One region of the Abyssicoccus albus genome, then DNA from elsewhere that is predicted to be linked to it. Evidence: predicted binding sites of a transcription regulator. Region 1 holds the regulator's gene; each other region holds the start of a gene.
What was found. The regulator CtsR, encoded in region 1, represses protease genes until heat stress. The targets are predictions, from matches to a motif close to ATGGTCAATAAAGGTCAAACA.
Positions count from the first base shown of each region.

Region 1 (6,574 bases):
AATTGCACCTTCAGCTCCACCTGCTCCAATCAACGTATGAAGTTCATCAATGAATAAGATTACATTCCCTGCTTGATGAATCTCTTCCATGACCTTCTTGAGTCGTTCTTCAAATTCTCCACGGTACTTCGTACCTGCAACAACTGTACCCATATCTAAAGACATCACTCTTTTATCTTTTAACGTTTCTGGAATTTCATTATTCACTATTGATAGTGCTAAGCCTTCAGCAATTGCAGTCTTACCAACACCTGGTTCACCAATCAGTACTGGATTATTTTTTGTGCGTCGACTTAACACTTCAACGACACGTGTAATTTCATGTTCGCGACCGATAACCGGATCTAAACGCCCTTCTTTAGCCACTTTCGTTAAATCACGTGCCAATGAATCTAGCGTTGGTGTGCCTTCCTTATGTTGCTTTTGTGGTTCATTTTTCTTTGCAAGTTCAGGATTTCCAAGCATTTTAACTACTTGTGCCCGTGTTTTAGTAATATTCACATCTAAGTTTTGTAGGACACGTGCTGCAACGCCTTCATTCTCGCGAATGAGTCCAAGCAATAGGTGCTCCGTCCCGACAAACGTATGGTTCATTTTACGTGCTTCATCCATTGATAATTCGATGACTTTTTTAGCACGAGGTGTATAATGAATCGTAGCTTTCTCACCAACACCACTTGCTAACATACCTTCAATTTGTTCACGTATTTTATCAGTCGATAAGCCAAAAGATTCTAAAACTTTTGCGGCAATTCCTTCTTCTTCTTGTATTAATCCAAGTAATAAATGTTCTGTTCCTATATGTGCGTGATTTAATTTAATTGCTTCTTCTTGTGCATTCGCTAAAACACGCTTTGCTCGTTCTGTTAATCGTCCAAATAACATAAAATTCCTCCTTATTGTGTTCAGTTATTGCTTCATGGTCAAATGTTGTTGAATTAATTGAGCTCTATAAAGATTTTCATTTTCATTTGTTTTATATCGTATAAAAGCAGGTTGAATTTTAACCATCATTTCATGAAAGTTAAATGGCTTAGTTTCTATCATACCCAAATCATAGGCAAGTTTAACTTCACTCAACCTTTGACTTGCCTCTTTCAAATCAATCAATTTACTATATTTCAAAATCCCATATGATCGTAAAAATTGATCTTCTAATTGAACTTCGTAATGGTTATATAGAGCTTGTCTAGCCTCTTTCTCTTGATTAATCACGTTATGAACAATATATATTAAATCATCAATAATATCTTGCTCAGTCTTACCAAGTGTCACTTGATTTGAAATTTGGTATACATGACCTAAATCACGAGAACCTTCACCAAAAATACCTCGCACTAAAAATCCGAACCGCTGAATAGAGTAATTCAGTTGTGGCATTTTATCTAACATTGCTAATGCAGGCAAATGTAACATAACCGATGCTCTTAAGCCAGTACCTAGATTTGTCGGACAACTTGTCAAGTAGCCTAGTTTTTCATCGAAAGCATAATTCACTTCTTGGTCTATCTCCTGATCAATCGCTAATGCTTGATTATATAACGCTTCAATATCCAACGTGTTAGATAATGTTTGAATCCGAATATGATCTTCTTCATTGACCATAATACTTACATCTTCTTCTTTCGATATATATACAGATCCTTCAGAGTTCTTTGTTAACGTTGGTGAAATTAGATGTTTCTCAACAAGCATTAATCTTTCAACTGCTGTCACATCTTTCATTGATAATTCATCATATTGTGAAGATAATATCGGATGAACATAATCTTGGACAACTTTAAAATCATTGGCAGATGCTACGGTTGGAAAAAGCACGTGGTCTAAGTTTCTTGCTAATCGTACACGACTACTTAAAACAATTGGCTCTTCACCTTCATTTTTGACCCATTGACTCACATCGTTATATATCATTATGATTCACGCTCTTTCAACTCTTTTAACTGGTCACGATAATCTGCTGCTAATTCAAATGCTTGCTCTTTTGCAGCATCTTCCATCTTTTGCTGAAGATCTGATATTCGTTGTTTTAATTGTATTTTTTCACTTGCGTTGTCACTAACATAACCAATATGTTCATCTGCACCATGCTGGACGCGTTGTGCGATATGAATAATCTCTTGATTAAATGTCTTAAAACATTCACTACATCCAAATTTCCCATTGTGAACAATTTGCTGCAAACTTAATCCACATCTCGAACAAGTTTTAGACAGATTAAATTGTGACTGAATGTGTGATGGTGAATGATTGAATAGTGCATTCAACAACTGTTGAATGGATTGGTCATTTGAATAAAATTGAGCCAATTCACTCACGCTCCTTAATCATAAAATTGAATAATATCTATAAATTGATGCATCATATTTGCTCTAATCATGTCACGTAATTCCATATCAACTGGTATCACTTCACGTTGAATTGCACTTGCCATTAATCGTTTCTCTCGATTCGTAATTAGTTCGTTTTCTTCAAGACCATCAAGAATACGAACGGAATGATTGAACGATATTCCATCACCTATTAAACTTCGAATACGTGCTAAAAAAGCATCTTGATCGCTCGTTTCAACACGTGTAATTCGAATATAACCACCGCCACCACGTTTACTTTCTATCGTGTAACCATGTTCATTTGTAAATCTCGTTTTAATGACATAATTTAATTGAGAAGGGACACAATCAAATTTCTCTGCAATTTGCGCACGTTTAATTTCAACTTCATCTTGATCTGCTTGCCTAAACAGCTCTTTAATATACTCCTCAATAATATCTGACATATTATGCATTCGTATCACCTTCTTTTGACCTTATTTGACTATACGTTGATTATAAACAATAAATCAAAAATGGTCAAAGTTTTTGTTTAAATTTCAATTTCCCTATATTTCATTTATGTTACAACATAAATATTTTGTATATTATTTATTATTTTTCTGATAAAATATGAGAAGTTGTTTGACATAAATGTCAAAAAAAAAAATTTATAAGAGGTGAAAACGCTTGCAATTTATAGGTATACTCGGTATTATTGTCACTTTACTCCTTGCATGGCTTGTAAGTTCGAACAAGAAAAAGTTCAAATTCCTTAACATAGGTCTTATGATTTTGATTCAGTTTGTATTAACATTTATTCTATTAAACACTAGTGTTGGGGAATTTATCATCAAAAAAATTGCAGGATTTTTTGAAAAGCTGTTAGGTTTTGCAGCAGAAGGTGTTAACTTCGTATTCGGAGGAATCGCCAATGAAGGTGCAAATGTATTCTTCTTGAATGTATTAATGCCAATCGTCGTTGTTTCATTATTAATCGGTATTTTACAATATTTAAGGATATTACCGTTAATTATCAAATTACTCGGTATAATTCTTTCTAAGATTACTGGAATGGGTAACTTAGAATCTTACAATGGAGCAGCGAGTGTCATTTTAGGACAATCAGAAGTGTTTATTTCATTGAAGAATAAACTTCCACACATTTCTGACCAACGTTTATACACTTTGAGTGCTCAAGCAATGAGTTCTGTATCAATGTCAATTGTTGGTGCTTACATGACGATGTTAGACCCTAAATACGTCGTAACAGCAATCGTTCTAAACTTATTCGGTGGATTCATTATTGCCGGTATCGTCAATCCTTATGAAGTCGATGAAGACGAAGATGGCGATGACATTGATTTCAACGAGACAAAAGGTCAATCATTCTTTGAAGTTGTCGGTGAATATATTCTCGATGGTTTCAAAGTTGCCATTACCGTTGCAGCAATGTTAATCGGTTACATCGCATTGATCGCCATTGTAAACAACTTATTCTTATTAATTCCAGGCGTAAGCATTACATTCCAAGATGTATTAGGTTATATCTTTGCACCATTAGCATTTATCATCGGTGTCCCTTGGGATGAAGCAGTACGTGCTGGGTCATTGATGGCGACAAAACTTGTTACAAATGAATTCGTTGCAATGATTAATTTAGGTGAAGTTAGCGGTGAATTATCTGAACGTACGAAAGGGATTGTTTCAGTATTTTTAGTATCTTTTGCAAACTTTAGCTCAATCGGAATTATCGCTGGTAGTGTTAAAGGATTAAACGCAGAGAAAGGAAACTCAGTTGCTCGTTTCGGTTTAAAACTAGTATACGGTGCATCACTTGTTAGCTTATTATCAGCAGCGATTGTTGGATTCTTTATTTAATATATTAGGTTCTGTTGCAAAGTTAGAAAAATTATAGCTGATCACCATTTTATCATGCCAGTGTTCGTTTAACTTGCTAGCATGATGCTAATTTCGTGGCATGGCGAAAATCCGTAGATCTGAAGAGACCTGCGGTTCTTTTTATATAGAGCGTAAATACATTCAATACCTTTTAAAGTATTTTTGGCCGTATTGATACTTTGATATCTTGTCTTTCTTACTTTAATATGACGGTGATCTTGCTCAATGAGATTATTCAGATATTTCGATGTACAATGACAGTCGGGATTTAGTTTAAACGTTTTAATAACTTTAGCCATGGCTACCTTCGTTGAAGGTGCCTGATCTGTAATCACTTTTTGAGGTTTACCAAATTGTTTAATGAGACGTTTGATAAACGCATATGCTGCATGATTATCACGTTGCTTACGCAACCAAATATCTAATGTATGCCCCTCTGCATCAATAGCACGATATAAATAGCTCCATTTCCCTTTTATTTTGATGTACGTCTCATCAATACGCCATTTGTAATAGGCTTTTTTATGTTTTTTCTTCCAAATTTGATACAAAATCGGAGCATATTCTTGAACCCAACGGTAGACCGTTGAATGATGAACGTTGACACCACGTTCTCTTAGTATTTCAGATATATCACGATAACTCAGCGCGTATCTTAGATAGTAGCCAACGGCTACAGTGATGACGTCCTTGTTAAATTGTTTATATCTGAAATAGTTCATATAGCATACTCCTTTTTGTTAAAATTATACTATAAACTCAACTTTGCAACAGAACCGTATTTTTATGGTTTACAAGACAGTAGACGTTAAAAAACGCAAATGACAAAAAAGCAATCTCACTCTTAATTTATGTGAGATTGCTTTTATTTATCATAATAATATAATGACGTTTCAAGCACATTATTTAATGTTACAAACACTTCTTCAACTGTATAGTTATAGTCATTTTCTACCCAACGTCGTAGTACTTCTATTACGCCACTACTGTAAAAATCAGCTACAATTTCAGGATGTTTACTTTCTCTAATCTTTTGCGCTAAGGGGCCACGCTTACGAGTTGAATTATTTAAAATCATTTCGCGACCCACATTCGTTAAACTTCTAAATACATCTGCCTGTCGAGACGAAACTAATAGATGCTTAAAAATCTTTTTATTATTACAAATGTAATAAATAAAGTCTTCAAATGATTCAGAGGTTGTAATGTCTGCTAATGTGTCACCTTTAGCTATAATTTGTTGTGCAATAAAGTCAGGTAAAGTGTAGAGTAATTCATATTTATCTTGGAAGTATCTATAGAACGTACTGCGGTTGATTTCTGCAATATCACATATGTTTTGAACCGTGATTTCATCAAAATGATAATCATGTAAAAGTATAAACACTGTTTCATGAATATGTTTAATCATACGCTTTTGATTTGCTGACGGCATTATCTGATTCTCCTATTTATTTAATCTAGTCAGATAGCCTGACGTAATAAGAGTAATTTATCACAATAAAGTTGATTTTTCCAAACATAACAACTGATACTACGTTTAAATTTGTTTATAAAAAAAGAGTAAATAAGTTATTTGAAACGTTTAATACTATAAGAGCGATATAAAAAAGTAGGAGCGAAACTGAGTTTAGTTTCACTCCCTCGCAATATAGCTACGATTGAGAAGAGTTTGTCTTAAGCGCCTTCTCAACTTGGTTTGCTACTGTAAATTTGCATTATGAGTTTTAAATATGCTACACCAAACGAGCATATTCTTTATTTGTCTATCTTAACTTTGTAATTAGTTAGTCTCAATATCTTCTAACCATTCATCTACTTTATTATCATTATCATCCACATAGTCTTTAGCTACTTGTTCTGGATTTTTGTTATCAACAAAGATTTTTTTAGCTAATTTGTCTTCGTCAGATTTACTCCAATCATCTGCCATACGTGTTGCAATTGTGTATGCAGCTGGATGTGCCTCTTTAAAGTTTTTGTTAAATACTAAGTCAATATGTTGATTATTATTACCATAAATGTTGTCAGGATCTTTCAACATTTTAACGTCTAATTCTTTAGAGAACCAACTAGGTTCCATTGATGTGAAGACGATAGGTTCTTGTTGTTTAAAAGCAGATTGAATTTTCTTGAATTGGTCTTGGTCAGAACTTTCTTTCAAGCTATATTTATCCAAGTTGTCACTATCAAGTTCATCTTTAGTTTCTTGCATAACGCCATTACGTGCGTCTGTGCCTTGAATTGTCCAATCTACAGATTTTCCGAAGTCACTGTTTTTTAAGTCACTAATTGAGTCGACATCTTGCACGTACTTAGGTACGGCTAAACCTACTTTTGCGTTATCAATTAAATGTTTA
Region 1 is NZ_RKRK01000005.1:93,164-99,737, forward strand. Features, by position in the region: gene EDD62_RS08210 (ATP-dependent Clp protease ATP-binding subunit) at 1-885, opposite strand, end outside; gene EDD62_RS08215 (protein arginine kinase) at 910-1,914, opposite strand; gene EDD62_RS08220 (UvrB/UvrC motif-containing protein) at 1,914-2,309, opposite strand; gene EDD62_RS08225 (CtsR family transcriptional regulator) at 2,324-2,788, opposite strand; gene EDD62_RS08230 (NupC/NupG family nucleoside CNT transporter) at 3,003-4,193, shown strand; gene EDD62_RS08235 (IS6-like element IS257 family transposase) at 4,262-4,936, opposite strand; gene EDD62_RS08240 (TetR/AcrR family transcriptional regulator) at 5,080-5,649, opposite strand; gene EDD62_RS08245 (glycine betaine ABC transporter substrate-binding protein) at 5,998-6,574, opposite strand, start outside.

Region 2 (6,574 bases), on a different contig from region 1:
CCGAATATTTAGTTTAATCCGATATGAATATCAAGTTGATGTGAAACTGCTCGTTCGGAAAAAGATGAAACTTAAAAAGAATAATGTATATATTTGTAGAATACAAGATAACACGAAAGAAATACTTAAAGATTTAGGTATTTTAGTTGATGGTGTGTTTTTAAGAGAGATTGATCAGCAATTTTTATCGACTGTAGAAGATCGAAGAAGTTATTTACGAGGAGCTTTTCTTGCCGGAGGTTCAGTGAATAATCCGGAGACGTCATCATACCACTTGGAAATATTCTCATTGTATGTAACACATGCTGAGCAATTAGTGCAATTAATGAATGAATTCGATCTCAATGCGAAGCGGTTCGAACGCAAGAAAGGCAATATCGTCTATTTAAAAGAAGCCGAAAAAATTGCTGACTTTTTGAGTATCATTGGTGGCTATCAAGGGTTATTAAAATTTGAAGATGTTCGCATTGTAAGAGATATGCGCAATTCAGTGAACCGATTAGTCAATTGTGAAACCGCCAACTTGAATAAGACGATTGGTGCTGCAATGAGACAAGTAGAAAATATTAAATTTATCGATCAAATGATCGGCATCGATGAATTGCCAGAGCGTTTACAAGAAATTGCACGACTTAGAGTTTTGCATCAAGACGTTAGTTTGAAAGAATTAGGTGAAATGGTGTCTACTGGACCAATCTCTAAATCTGGTGTCAATCACCGACTGAGGAAATTAGATGAACTGGCGGAAAAATTGAAAAATGATGAACCTATTTAAAAATTTTATGAATATATTGAAAGAGCCAGTCATTCTTCATTGAATAACTGGCTCTTTTGATATTAAGAGTAATCTTTAATATGAATGAGATGATTTAAAGCTTGTTCTAACATTGGGTATTTATATTTAAATCCTTTATCTAATAAGACGGAAGGTTGAACACTTTGCCCTTCAAGTATTAATTGAGATCGTTCTCCTAATATCGCCTTAATGATTGGTTTGGGGACAATTGCCATATTCGGCTTATCCATAACACTTGCTAATGTTTTACTGAAATTTTCTTGTCTTTCTGCATGTGGAGCAACGACATTAACTGGACCACATACATCTTTATTAAATATGAGGAACAATAATGCATTAATTGCATCATCAATATGAATCCAACTCATCCATTGCTTACCTGAACCAATTTTTCCACCAACACCAAATTTATATGGCTTGATCATTTCGCTTAATGCGCCTTGTTCGCGGTCTAATATTATACCAAATCGTGTCTTTACAACACGTGTATCAAACTGTGAAAACTTATCAGATTCATATTCAATACGTGAGACAACACCACTTAAGAAGTCATGACTTTGAAAGACATCCCCTTCATCATATTTTACATGTTGACTGGTAGGATAGTATCCAACTGCTGACGCATTGATGTACGTGTGAGGTTTTACAGATAACGAATCGACGTATTGATATAATGAATCAATTGTATGCAAACGAGAATTTAATATTTCTTGTTTATATTCATCCGTCCATTTTTTGTTTAACGTTGCACCGGCTAAATTAATAATAATATGAGGGTTAATCGGCAATAATTCTTTCATATCATCCCAATTCACATATTGTAAATACGGATTTACTTCATTTGATTCACTCCGTGTAAGGATGTATATTTTCGTGTCATCAAGTCTTGATAATGTCCGAACGAGTTCACTCCCAACAAGACCTGTTCCACCTGCGATAATAATATTCACTCAAGCACCTCCATTAAATTGTTCATTTGTTACTATTATTTATAAAATCTTGTATATTTCATTTTATAGTAGTTGAAGAAGACAATTCAATAAAAAAACACATGAGTTAGCTCATGTGTTCAAAAATATACCAATTATATTATTTTTCTGGCACCATAACATCATCAATTAAACCATATTCATTCGCTTGTTCAGCAGTCATGAAGTTATCACGATCTGTATCTTTCTCTATGACACTAAGATCTTGCCCAGTACGTTCCGCCAGAATATTATTTAACTTCTCACGTGTTTTTAAAATATGACGCGCAGCAATATCGATATCACTCGCTTGACCTTGCGCACCACCTAACGGTTGGTGAATCATAACTTCAGCATTAGGCAATGCATAACGCTTACCTTTAGTTCCAGCTGCAAGTAAAAATGACCCCATACTCGCTGCTAACCCAACACAAATTGTTTGAACATCAGGTTTGATATGTTGAATTGTATCATATATCGCCATACCAGCTGTAACACTACCACCTGGTGAATTAATGTATAAGTAAATGTCCTTCTCGCTATCTTGTGCTTGTAAGAATAACAATTGAGAAACGACTGAGTTTGCAACGTTATCATCAATCGCACTACCAAGCATAATAATTCTATCTTTTAATAAGCGTGAATAAATGTCGTATGCACGTTCTCCACGATTCGTCTGTTCAATAACTGTAGGTATTAAGTTCATATAAATCTCCTCCAAAACTGTATTAATTTATTCTATATGTACTATACAATTAAAGTCAATAAAGGTCAAAGGAAAAGCTTTATATAAATGTTACGCGATGTAATATTTTTGTAACGTAATTGACATATAGCTATTGACATTTACATATAACTATACGAACATTATATTGTAATGTTTACATTTTATAGAGATATAAATCATTAGTATACATATACACAAAGGGGATATTGTAGTGAATGTATCAAAAATTTTAAAAGTTATTTTGTCTGTAATGATGCTATTAGTATTGATTGTAACTGGGGTTCTTACTTATCAATGGATTAATGGACAAGGTGACGATAATAGTGCATCGAAGCAAGTGAGTCAAAAAATGAATGAAAATGAGACAGACGAAAGCCAAAAGGATGAAGCAGATAAGACTGAAGAAAAAAACGATGACCACCAAAATAAAGATGAAAGTAAAGATAATGCAATACGAAATGAAGACGGAGAAAAGAATACATTATATGATGAAGTTGAAGTTCAAATGGATGTGATTGATGAACATAATATTCACGCGTCATATCAATATCCACTGTTTCATGATGATGATATTAATAAAGTCATATTACAATTTATTAAGGAACAAAAGATGTTATTTGAACAAGAGTCAACGCGAATGGAAAAAGCAAATCAAATATCAACACATAACATCAACTTCAAACTTGATAAACTGAGTGAAAATTTGTATACATTAGTCTTCGAAAATACAATGAATGTTAGTGGGGCTAATGGCTATGTTCAATATAAGACTTGGATAATTGATAATAAGAATTATAATGTATTCACTTTTAATGACTTTATCATTAATGAGCCAAAAGCGCATGATATTCTATACAAAGTAATATCAGCGGAAATAAAGAAAGATAAAGATAAAGACTTCTATGTAGATTACCCTACATTGAAAGACTATATTCAAAACAACCAATTAAAAGCGTACCCGAAAGGCGAAAAAATCGTCTTCAATTTCAATGAATATGACGTTGCAGCCGGAGCGCTTGGTGCATTTTCTCTAGAAGTTTCAACGGAAAAGATAAAAGATTCCTTAACTGATGAAGGAAAGGTCATTTTAATTGACCAAGATTTAACACAGCTCACTGATAAACAACTTGCTCAGATTAAAGTAAACACGCCTGAACATATTGATGTTCCGAAAACCGAAGAAGATCATCCTTATACTGAAGCCCCTTCATCAGAGGAAACACAACAAGAAAATGGTACTAAAAATAGTGAAAAACCAACAAGCCAAGTCGAAGATAAAGGTGTGCAAAAAACAAAAAAAATTGCCCTTACATTCGATGATGGACCAAATGGCAGCACGACACCACATGTGTTAGAGATATTAGATAAATTCAATGCGAAAGCAACGTTTTATATGATTGGTTCTAAAGTCAAGTACAATCAAAATATTGTAAGACAAGTTCATGAAAGAGGTCATCAAATAGGAAATCATACGATGAATCATCCTGACTTAACGACGTTAGGTCAAAGCCAGATAAAACAAGAGTTTGATGAAACGAACGATCTCATTCACCAAGCTATAGGAGAAAAACCATCAACATTTAGGCCGCCATACGGCTCTACAAATGCTAGTGTAAATCAAGTGACTGATATGAAACCTGTACTCTGGACGATTGATACTGAAGATTGGAAAAGTCATGATCCTCAAGCGATTCTTGAAGTAGTGAAAGCAAATCATCAGGATGGTGGAATTGTGCTCATGCACGATATTCATCAAACAACAGTCGAGAGTTTAGTTGATGTATTGACCTTTCTATCAAACGAAGGGTATGAGTTTGTGACTGTTGATGAAGTGAAGTAATCGAAAGTAATCCGTACATGCGTACAAAACAAATCTGCACGCATGTATAACAAAATAGAAGGTTAAACAATAAAAAACATGCGCGCAAAATGAATTTGCACGCATGTTTTTGTCTGTTAACACTTTTTATAAAGATTCAATATAATCAATCACCGTAGCACAATCGATGTTCCCGTATTGTATTTCTTGATCATTGTATGTGACTACTGGAACTTCTAACATATATTTGTCTTCTAATGCTGGGTTACTAGTAATATCAACATATTGCACAGAAAGATTATTAAAATAATCCTCGACAATATTTAATTGTAATTTCGCTTCTTCACATAATCCACAGTTTGATTTCGTATAACAAGTCAACTTCATCTGATTACCTACTTTATTTATACCCACGAAAGGAATCGAACCTTCATTGCAAGAACCGGAATCTTGTGTGTTATCCATTACACTACGTGGGCTTAATTCTATTTAATATTCATCTTATCAAAAATAGCATGTCGTTGTATAGATGGAATTTGACAATATATCAGTAACAGTTGACTGATTTTAAATGAAATTTACAGAAAATGAAATTATTTTTATTATATCGAGGTTTTTTGATTGCATTGTCTGTAGAATATGTTATATTTAATACATAAGTTACAAATTAAGTCCCTTGCGGGACATAAAATGTAACTAATACAAGTGATGGGAGGTCGCGTTTATAGAATTATTAAATTATCAAAGGCGATTAGTTCCTGAAATTGTAGAATTAATGAAATATCGATATGACATTTTGAAAATGATTGCTTCTGAGCAACCAATTGGTCGGAGAGTTTTAGCTCAAAAATTTGGCACAACCGAGCGAATTCTTCGAAAAGATATTGAAGGATTACGAGATCAACGTCTCGTTCAGTTCACTGCGAAAGGCATTATGTTAACGGATATCGGACGAGAAACTTTGATATTTTTTCAACATAATATTGATATGATAGTGAATATGACTGCTTATAGTGATCAAATTAAGTCGCAATATGATATTAGTGGTTGTTATGTTGTTCAAGGTGATGTCGATCAAGATTATGCAATCGATGAAGAGATGAGTCGATTGATGGGTCAACGACTTCTCGGTGAAATGTCCGATGGTGACATAATTACAGTGACTGGTGGTACAACAATGGCAAGCATTGCGAAATATTTAGAACCGACACCACTTAATGTCACATTCGTTCCAGCACGTGGTGGATTAGGTGAAGATATGTCGATGCAAGCGAACTCAATCGTTGCTAAAATGGCTGAGAAGACAAATAGCCAACATGAAGTGCTATATGTACCAGATGAAGTCAGTGAAGAAGGGTATAATGCTTTAACATCTGAACGACGCGTACAAAACGTATTGAATAAAATTCAAAATGCAAACATTGTCATTCATGGAGTTGGCCAAGCGAAAGTGATGGCGAGTCGAAGACAAAGTGATGATGATATTTATCAATTGTTAGATGATCATCAAGCAGTTGGTGAAGCGTTCGGATACTATTTCAATATGGATGGTGAAGTGGTGCATAGAATTAGAACGATAGGCCTTAAGTTTGAAGATTTAAACGATAAGCAATCTATTTATGCAGTAGCCGGAGGTACAAGTAAGAAGGAAGCAATTAAAGCGTATTTGAATATTGCACCTAAAAACACAACATTAATAACTGATGAAGCAGTCGCTAAATTTTTAGTGTCTGATGAATAAGGTAAACCATGAAGTACATTAGTTTATGAGATTTAATAATAATAAAAATATAAAAATTAATTCCTAGGAGGAATATAATATGACAGTAAAAGTAGCAATTAACGGTTTTGGAAGAATTGGACGTTTAGCCTTAAGACAAATCTTGAAGAACTATAACGATGAAATCGAAGTGGTAGCAGTCAATGACTTAACAGATGATGAATCTTTAGCGCATTTATTTAAATATGATTCTACTCAAGGACGTTATGACGGCGAAGTAAAAGTTGAAGGAGATTCATTTGTTGTAGATGGTTACAAAATTAAGTCATACGAAGAAAAGGATCCTAAAAATTTACCATGGGGTGACCTTGGTGTAGATATCGTTTTAGAATGTACTGGTATTTTCAAATCAGTTGAAGCAGCAAGTGCTCATATCGAAGCAGGGGCGAAGAAAGTTGTTTTATCAGCACCAGGTAAAGGTGACATGAAAACTATCGTATACAATGTAAACCATGAAGAATTAGATGGAAGTGAAAATGTAATT
Region 2 is NZ_RKRK01000002.1:103,799-110,372, forward strand. Features, by position in the region: gene whiA (DNA-binding protein WhiA) at 1-775, shown strand, start outside; gene EDD62_RS00550 (TIGR01777 family oxidoreductase) at 838-1,746, opposite strand; gene clpP (ATP-dependent Clp endopeptidase proteolytic subunit ClpP) at 1,886-2,470, opposite strand; gene EDD62_RS00560 (polysaccharide deacetylase family protein) at 2,703-4,331, shown strand; gene EDD62_RS00565 (glutaredoxin family protein) at 4,458-4,697, opposite strand; tRNA gene EDD62_RS00570 (tRNA-Arg) at 4,718-4,789, opposite strand; gene EDD62_RS00575 (sugar-binding transcriptional regulator) at 5,086-6,051, shown strand; gene gap (type I glyceraldehyde-3-phosphate dehydrogenase) at 6,131-6,574, shown strand, end outside.
Region 2: clpP (ATP-dependent Clp endopeptidase proteolytic subunit ClpP) is a predicted target of CtsR. The motif match lies at 2,522-2,542, and genes of this name have one in related genera.

Region 3 (6,574 bases), on a different contig from region 1:
AACTTCAATGGGTTGTCCAATGGGTCCACAAATAGTTGAGCAAGTGAATACTGCAGTGATGGAGTTACCTGAAGTTAAAGATGTCAATGTACACATTGTCTGGAATCCACCATGGGATAAAGACATGATGTCACGTTATGCAAAAATTGCACTTGGTGTAAGCTAATATAATAGATGAAATAATTTTTGACACTGTATTGTAAGTATTTTAAATTTCACTTATGATGCAGTGTATTTATTTTTTTTACATATGCTTTATTTATTATGATTTATGCTATAATGGTTTTTGTTGATTTTGAATAAAGGTGAAATAGTTATGAACCAACGAATAAGCGATTCTAAAAATAATAATAGCATTACTGGATTAATCGGACTATCCATCATATTTATCGTTTTATACCACTTGAATCGAACAGTGTTTTCAGGTGGTTTTTTTGGCGTCGATGTTTTACTCGTAATTGCTGGGTACTTACATACAAATTATTTACTACGTATAAATGGTCATCAAGGCCATCAAATTAATGAAAAAATGTCTCGATACATGCTAAGGTATTTACCAACATTGATGATTGTTATCGTGGCTACATTAATCATCTTTAGCTTGATGCAATATGAACCTTTTCATCAACTCCGTAATACAGCATTGTCTATGATTTTTATTGTCCCAAATTGGTACATGATTCAATACCATGATGGTTATTTTGATGCATATATACTAGAACCATTAGTACATCTATTTGCGTTAGGTGTATTATTACAATGTGTTGTAATTTGGACTTTCATTTGTCGATTGCTATTTAAATTTAAAAGCCATCTAAAAGCAATGCAAGCGATCGCTTTTTTAATGATTATTAGTGCAAGTGCAATGCCTATTGTATTCTTGACAGCAGGTGTTTCAAGGAGTTTCTTAGGGACTGATACCCGACTACAAACATTCTTAATGGGTGCTTTAGTAGCATTTATATCACAACAATTTAACACATCACGATTTAAGTTTCGTTATGACAAATTTGTGTTACCTGTAGTGACCATTTTAATGGTTGTATTATTGATTATTTCATTTATGACAGCTAAGACGACAAATATTTTACTATATTTCGGTGGGACATTTATCTTTAGTTTGATTGTCGGTGTACTCATCTGGTCGATTACTATACGTGATAATAATATTGGGCAATTAATTTTCAAATTTAAACCGTTAGTATTACTAGGTAAACGAGCATTTCCATTATATATGTGGCACATGCCAATCATCGTACTCATTCGTTCGATAGGATTTAACCATTCAATTATTGAGTGGCTCATTGCAATCATCGCTATCAGTGTATTAACAGAATTAACATATCGTAAAATACAACGCCCTATAGAGAAGTTAGGATTTAAAAATGCAATCAGATCAATAAATTGGCAGAAATTTATAAGACCGGCATTGATTATTTGTCTGTTAATATTGTTCATTGTCAGTACTGTCTATATTAATAGTTTTTTTAAAGATGACATTAAGGATTATTCATCATCAAATACAGAAATTATTAAAGATGAAATTAAACTCGAGAAGCCAGAGTATAGAAATGTTAATATGAAAAAAATAAATTATCTCTATATTGGTGATGGATTTTCAAATGATGTAGTTGATCAATTAAAGAATGATACACCAAATTTGACAACAGATGTTGAAGTGAATAGAAGTGGAACAGGATTATCAAGAATTCTTGCGAATCATAGTGAATTTGATCAACGTGGTGAAGTCATGGTGATTCAATTAGGTGGAACGTTAAAACCAGATTTAGAATCAGTTGAGGACTTCATTATAAATCATCCTCATCAACATATATTTTTGATTAATTTAAGAGGTAATAAAGAGTATTCTAGAGAGATCAATGAAAGTTATTATGCATTGACGAATGAGTACGACAATACGTATCTCATTGATTGGAATTATGAAGTGAATACGAATGATGATTATTTTGATGAAGAATCGGGTCAATTAAATCGTAAAGGAAAAAAAGCATATAGTAATTTGATCAGCAAATCAATTCAAATTGTGTTAGAAGGGCAAGTAAGCAAGAAAGGATTCCAATAAACATTGGAATCCTTTCTTATTTACTATTCTATACGACAAATTGAACTAATACATTCTTCGCATGAAATTTCTTGGCGTAAATAGTCAATATTGTGAAGCGTGATTTTTTTGCGGTCAATTGAAATAATATTTAATTTAACGAGTTCGTTTAACATCCTATTCATGACTTCTCGTGATGAACCTGTAAAGTTAGCGAGTTCTTGATTTGTTAATGAAATATCTAATAATATACCTCCATCAATAGTTAGTCCGTATGAGTTAGACAATCGAATGAGTGTTGAATAGAGACTGCCTTTTTTACCACATTGAAACAGGTCGCGAATTCGTGATTCTTTTCGTGTATTATCGATTTGTAACCACTGGATCCATTCGTATGTTAACACTTGATCTTCTAAGACGCTACGTTCAAATACTTCAGTATCCATTTTGACAAGTACAACGTCAGATCTTGCTTGTGCATCGTTTTGATACGTTGGTTGCAAAGGATAAATTTCTGTAGATCCGAATAGACCAAATGTACTCAGAAGTTTCATCGCAAATTCTTTGCCATTCTCAAAGCTTCTCGAAATAACGACTTGACCATTTAATATTAAATAAATGTATTCACGTTGATCTGTCGCTTGGTAAATGTACTCATTTTTTTTGAACGACACTTGAGTGCCATTTTCTCTAATGAAATTAATGACAGAATACGGAGTGTGTTCTAGTTTGTTTTTTAACATTACCGTTCATCCTTTGAATAGTTAATATTAATTACTAGTATACTATTAAAAAACGATGAATCAAATGTGTGAACATTTGGTTCATCGTGATAGTGTTAATTTATGGATTATGTTAAAAGAAAAAAGATAATATGATAACTAGTGGTCCTACAATGAAGCAATATAGGCTAAAAATAAATAAATTGCCTTTCGCCATAATACCTTGTAACCATTTCAATGAAATATAGCTTGCAACAAGAGATGCAGTAAAGGCACCGATATAAGCAATGACCATATTTTGAGTTGGTGGTTCGTTAATAATGTCTTTAATACCGAGTAGTGCAGTCCCTAAGCTAATAGGAATGTACAATAAGAAAGAGAACTTTAATGCAGTCTTTTGATTCATACCAACACCCATTGCACCGACGATTGTTGCACCACTTCTACTAATTCCTGGGATTAATGCAACAGCTTGAGCAAATCCAACAATAATAGCATCTTTCAACGTTAAGTCGCCGTCGAATTTTTTCCCACGATTATTACGAATGACCCACAATGCAATACCTGTAACAATTAGCATGATACCTACAAGTAAAGCACTTTTATAATCTCCTATAAAGTCTTCTAATAACAAGCCTAATATACCAGCTGGAATCGTTGCGATGATTAAATACATGACAAATTTGAAGTCTTCGATGACTTCTTTTGAACGTTTGCCACCAATATATTGTAGAAAATGAATGAATAATTGTACGATATCATTCCAATAAATAATGACGACAGCAATTAAAGACGCTGTATTGACTAAAATTTCAAACGTAAATCCCTTTGCCCCAATACCTAAAAATTCTTGTAGTAATACAAGGTGTCCACTACTGGAAATAGGGATTGGTTCGGTAACGCCTTGAACTAATCCTAAAAATACGTATTTCAAAAACTCTATCCAATCGAATAATTGCTCCATGATCATCCATCCTTTTGTTATGAACTATGTATTTGATGATACAATTTTCAAATATTAAATTATTTACTGATACAGCAGAGTAATTGCATTATGCAATACTCATAATTATAGTGACGCACTGACGAAAATGCAAAAATTTAAAAGAAATTTTATTAAGAAAAGGTATTGAATTAATGATTAAAATAATGTATATTATAGTTAAGGTCAAAGAAAGTCAAAGTTAAATTTGACCGATAAATTATTAAATAAACTAAGAGGTGAATCGTATGGATATGAACAAATTAACAATATCTGTCGCAGAAGCATTAAACAGTGCTCGAGAACTCGCCATTGAAAAGCAACAACAACAAATTAACGCGACAATGTTAATGTTAGCATTAATGAACGCCGAAGGCTCATTAATGGAAAGGATTTTATTTAAAGCTGAAATAGACATTGGAACATATATTAAACGATTAAAAGAAGACCTTGATCAATGTAATACAAAAATATCAGGGGATTCTGTACAATATGGACAATATTTAAGTACAGATTTAAATCAAGTAATGATTAGTGCTGAGAAGGTAATGAATCAATTTGATGATGATTTTATATCACAAGAACATATACTCCTTAGTGCAATAGATCATCACACAGTATCAAAAAACTATTTGAAAAAAGAAAAAAAAGAAATTGAATTTGCAATTGAAAAAATAAGAGGGGGTAATCACGTGAATACACAAAATCCAGAAGTACAATATGAAGCGTTAGAAAAATATGGACGTGACTTAGTCAAAGAGGTAAAAGAAGGGAAAATGGATCCAGTTATAGGACGTGACGAAGAAATTAGAAATACAATTCGAATTATTAGTCGTAAAAGAAAAAATAACCCAGTCTTAATCGGAGAACCAGGTGTAGGTAAGACGGCAATCGTAGAAGGATTAGCACAACGTATCGTCAATCGTGATGTACCAGAGAGTTTGTTAGATAAAACGATTTTCGAACTGGATTTAAGTGCACTCGTTGCTGGGGCTAAATATCGTGGTGAATTCGAAGAACGATTGAAAGCGGTATTGAAAGAAATTAAGGACAGTGAAGGAAGAATTATACTATTCATTGATGAGATTCATATGCTTGTCGGTGCGGGTAAAACTGACGGAGCAATGGATGCTTCTAATATGTTAAAACCGATGCTGGCTCGTGGTGAACTGCATTGCATTGGTGCGACAACTTTGAATGAATATCGTGAATATATAGAGAAGGATAGTGCTTTAGAGCGACGATTCCAGAAGGTAAACGTGTCAGAACCTACAATCGAAGATACGATTAGTATTTTGCGTGGTTTGAAAGAACGGTATGAAGTCCATCATGGCGTAAGAATTCAAGATAGAGCGTTGGTGAGTGCAGCAGAACTTGCTGATCGTTACATTACGGATCGATTCTTACCAGATAAAGCGATAGATTTAGTTGACCAAGCGTGTGCAACGATTAATACTGAAATGGGATCTAATCCTACTGAACTGGATGCGTTAAATCGTAAAGTTATGCAACTTGAAATCGAAGCACAAGCACTAAAGAAAGAAGAAGATGAATTAAGTCAGAATAGACTTAAAGAACTAGAAGATGAATTATCTGAAGCAAAGAGTGAACAACAAGATTTGCAACAGAAAATACAAGTCGAAAAAGATAAAATTCAAGTTGTACAAAATAAAAGAACTGAGTTAGATCAATATAAGCAACAATTAGAAGAAGCGGAAAGACAGTATGAACTTGAGAAAGCTGCAGAATTAAGACATGGTAAGATTCCAGAATTAGAACAACAATTGAAAGCGTTAGAAGAAGAGTATAAAGAGCAAAATGATCAAACAACACGTTATATTCGTGAAGTCGTCACTGAAGATGAGATTGGTACAATAGTGAGTCAATGGACAGGCATTCCAGTGAACAAACTAGTCGAAACAGAAAAAGAGAAATTGTTGAACTTATCTTCTATTCTTCATCAGCGAGTTGTTGGTCAAGGTGAAGCGGTTGAACTTGTTAGTGATGCAGTATTGAGAGCACGTGCTGGTATTAAAGATCCGAATAGACCGATTGGATCATTCTTATTCTTAGGACCAACAGGAGTTGGTAAAACAGAACTTGCGAAATCACTTGCTGAATCGATGTTTGATTCTGAGAAGCATATGATTCGTATCGATATGAGTGAGTACATGGAGAAGCATACAGTTGCACGATTAATTGGTGCACCTCCTGGATATATTGGACATGAAGAAGGTGGACAATTAACAGAAGCAGTGAGAAGAAAACCATATTCAGTCGTATTATTAGATGAAGTCGAGAAAGCACATCCAGAAGTATTCAATGTCCTGTTGCAGATGTTAGATGAAGGGCATTTAACCGATTCAAAAGGACGTACTGTTGATTTCAAAAACACAATCATCATTATGACAAGTAATATTGGATCTGAATATTTATTAGATGGAATCAATTCTGAAGGTATGATTACAGAAGAGGCTCGAGAACAAGTACAAAATAGCCTTCATGCTCATTTTAAACCAGAAATTTTGAATCGAATGGATGACATTGTGATATTTAAACCACTTCAACAATCTGAGATGACTAGAATTGTCGATAAATTAATCGGTGAATTGAATAAACGATTAAAAGATCAGCATTTATTATTGAATGTATCGGATGATGTTAAAGAATGGATAGCAACAGAAGCGTATGATGTTCAATTCGGTGCAAGACCATTAAAACGATTCATTCAAAGACAGATTGAAACGCCACTTGCAAGATTCATTATTCGAGAAGGATTAGAAGAAGGTTGTACAATTAATGTAGTAC
Region 3 is NZ_RKRK01000002.1:207,021-213,594, forward strand. Features, by position in the region: gene EDD62_RS01060 (metal-sulfur cluster assembly factor) at 1-166, shown strand, start outside; gene EDD62_RS01065 (acyltransferase family protein) at 317-2,083, shown strand; gene EDD62_RS01070 (Crp/Fnr family transcriptional regulator) at 2,107-2,805, opposite strand; gene EDD62_RS01075 (undecaprenyl-diphosphate phosphatase) at 2,918-3,748, opposite strand; gene clpB (ATP-dependent chaperone ClpB) at 4,015-6,574, shown strand, end outside.
Region 3: clpB (ATP-dependent chaperone ClpB) is a predicted target of CtsR. The motif match lies at 3,949-3,969, and genes of this name have one in related genera.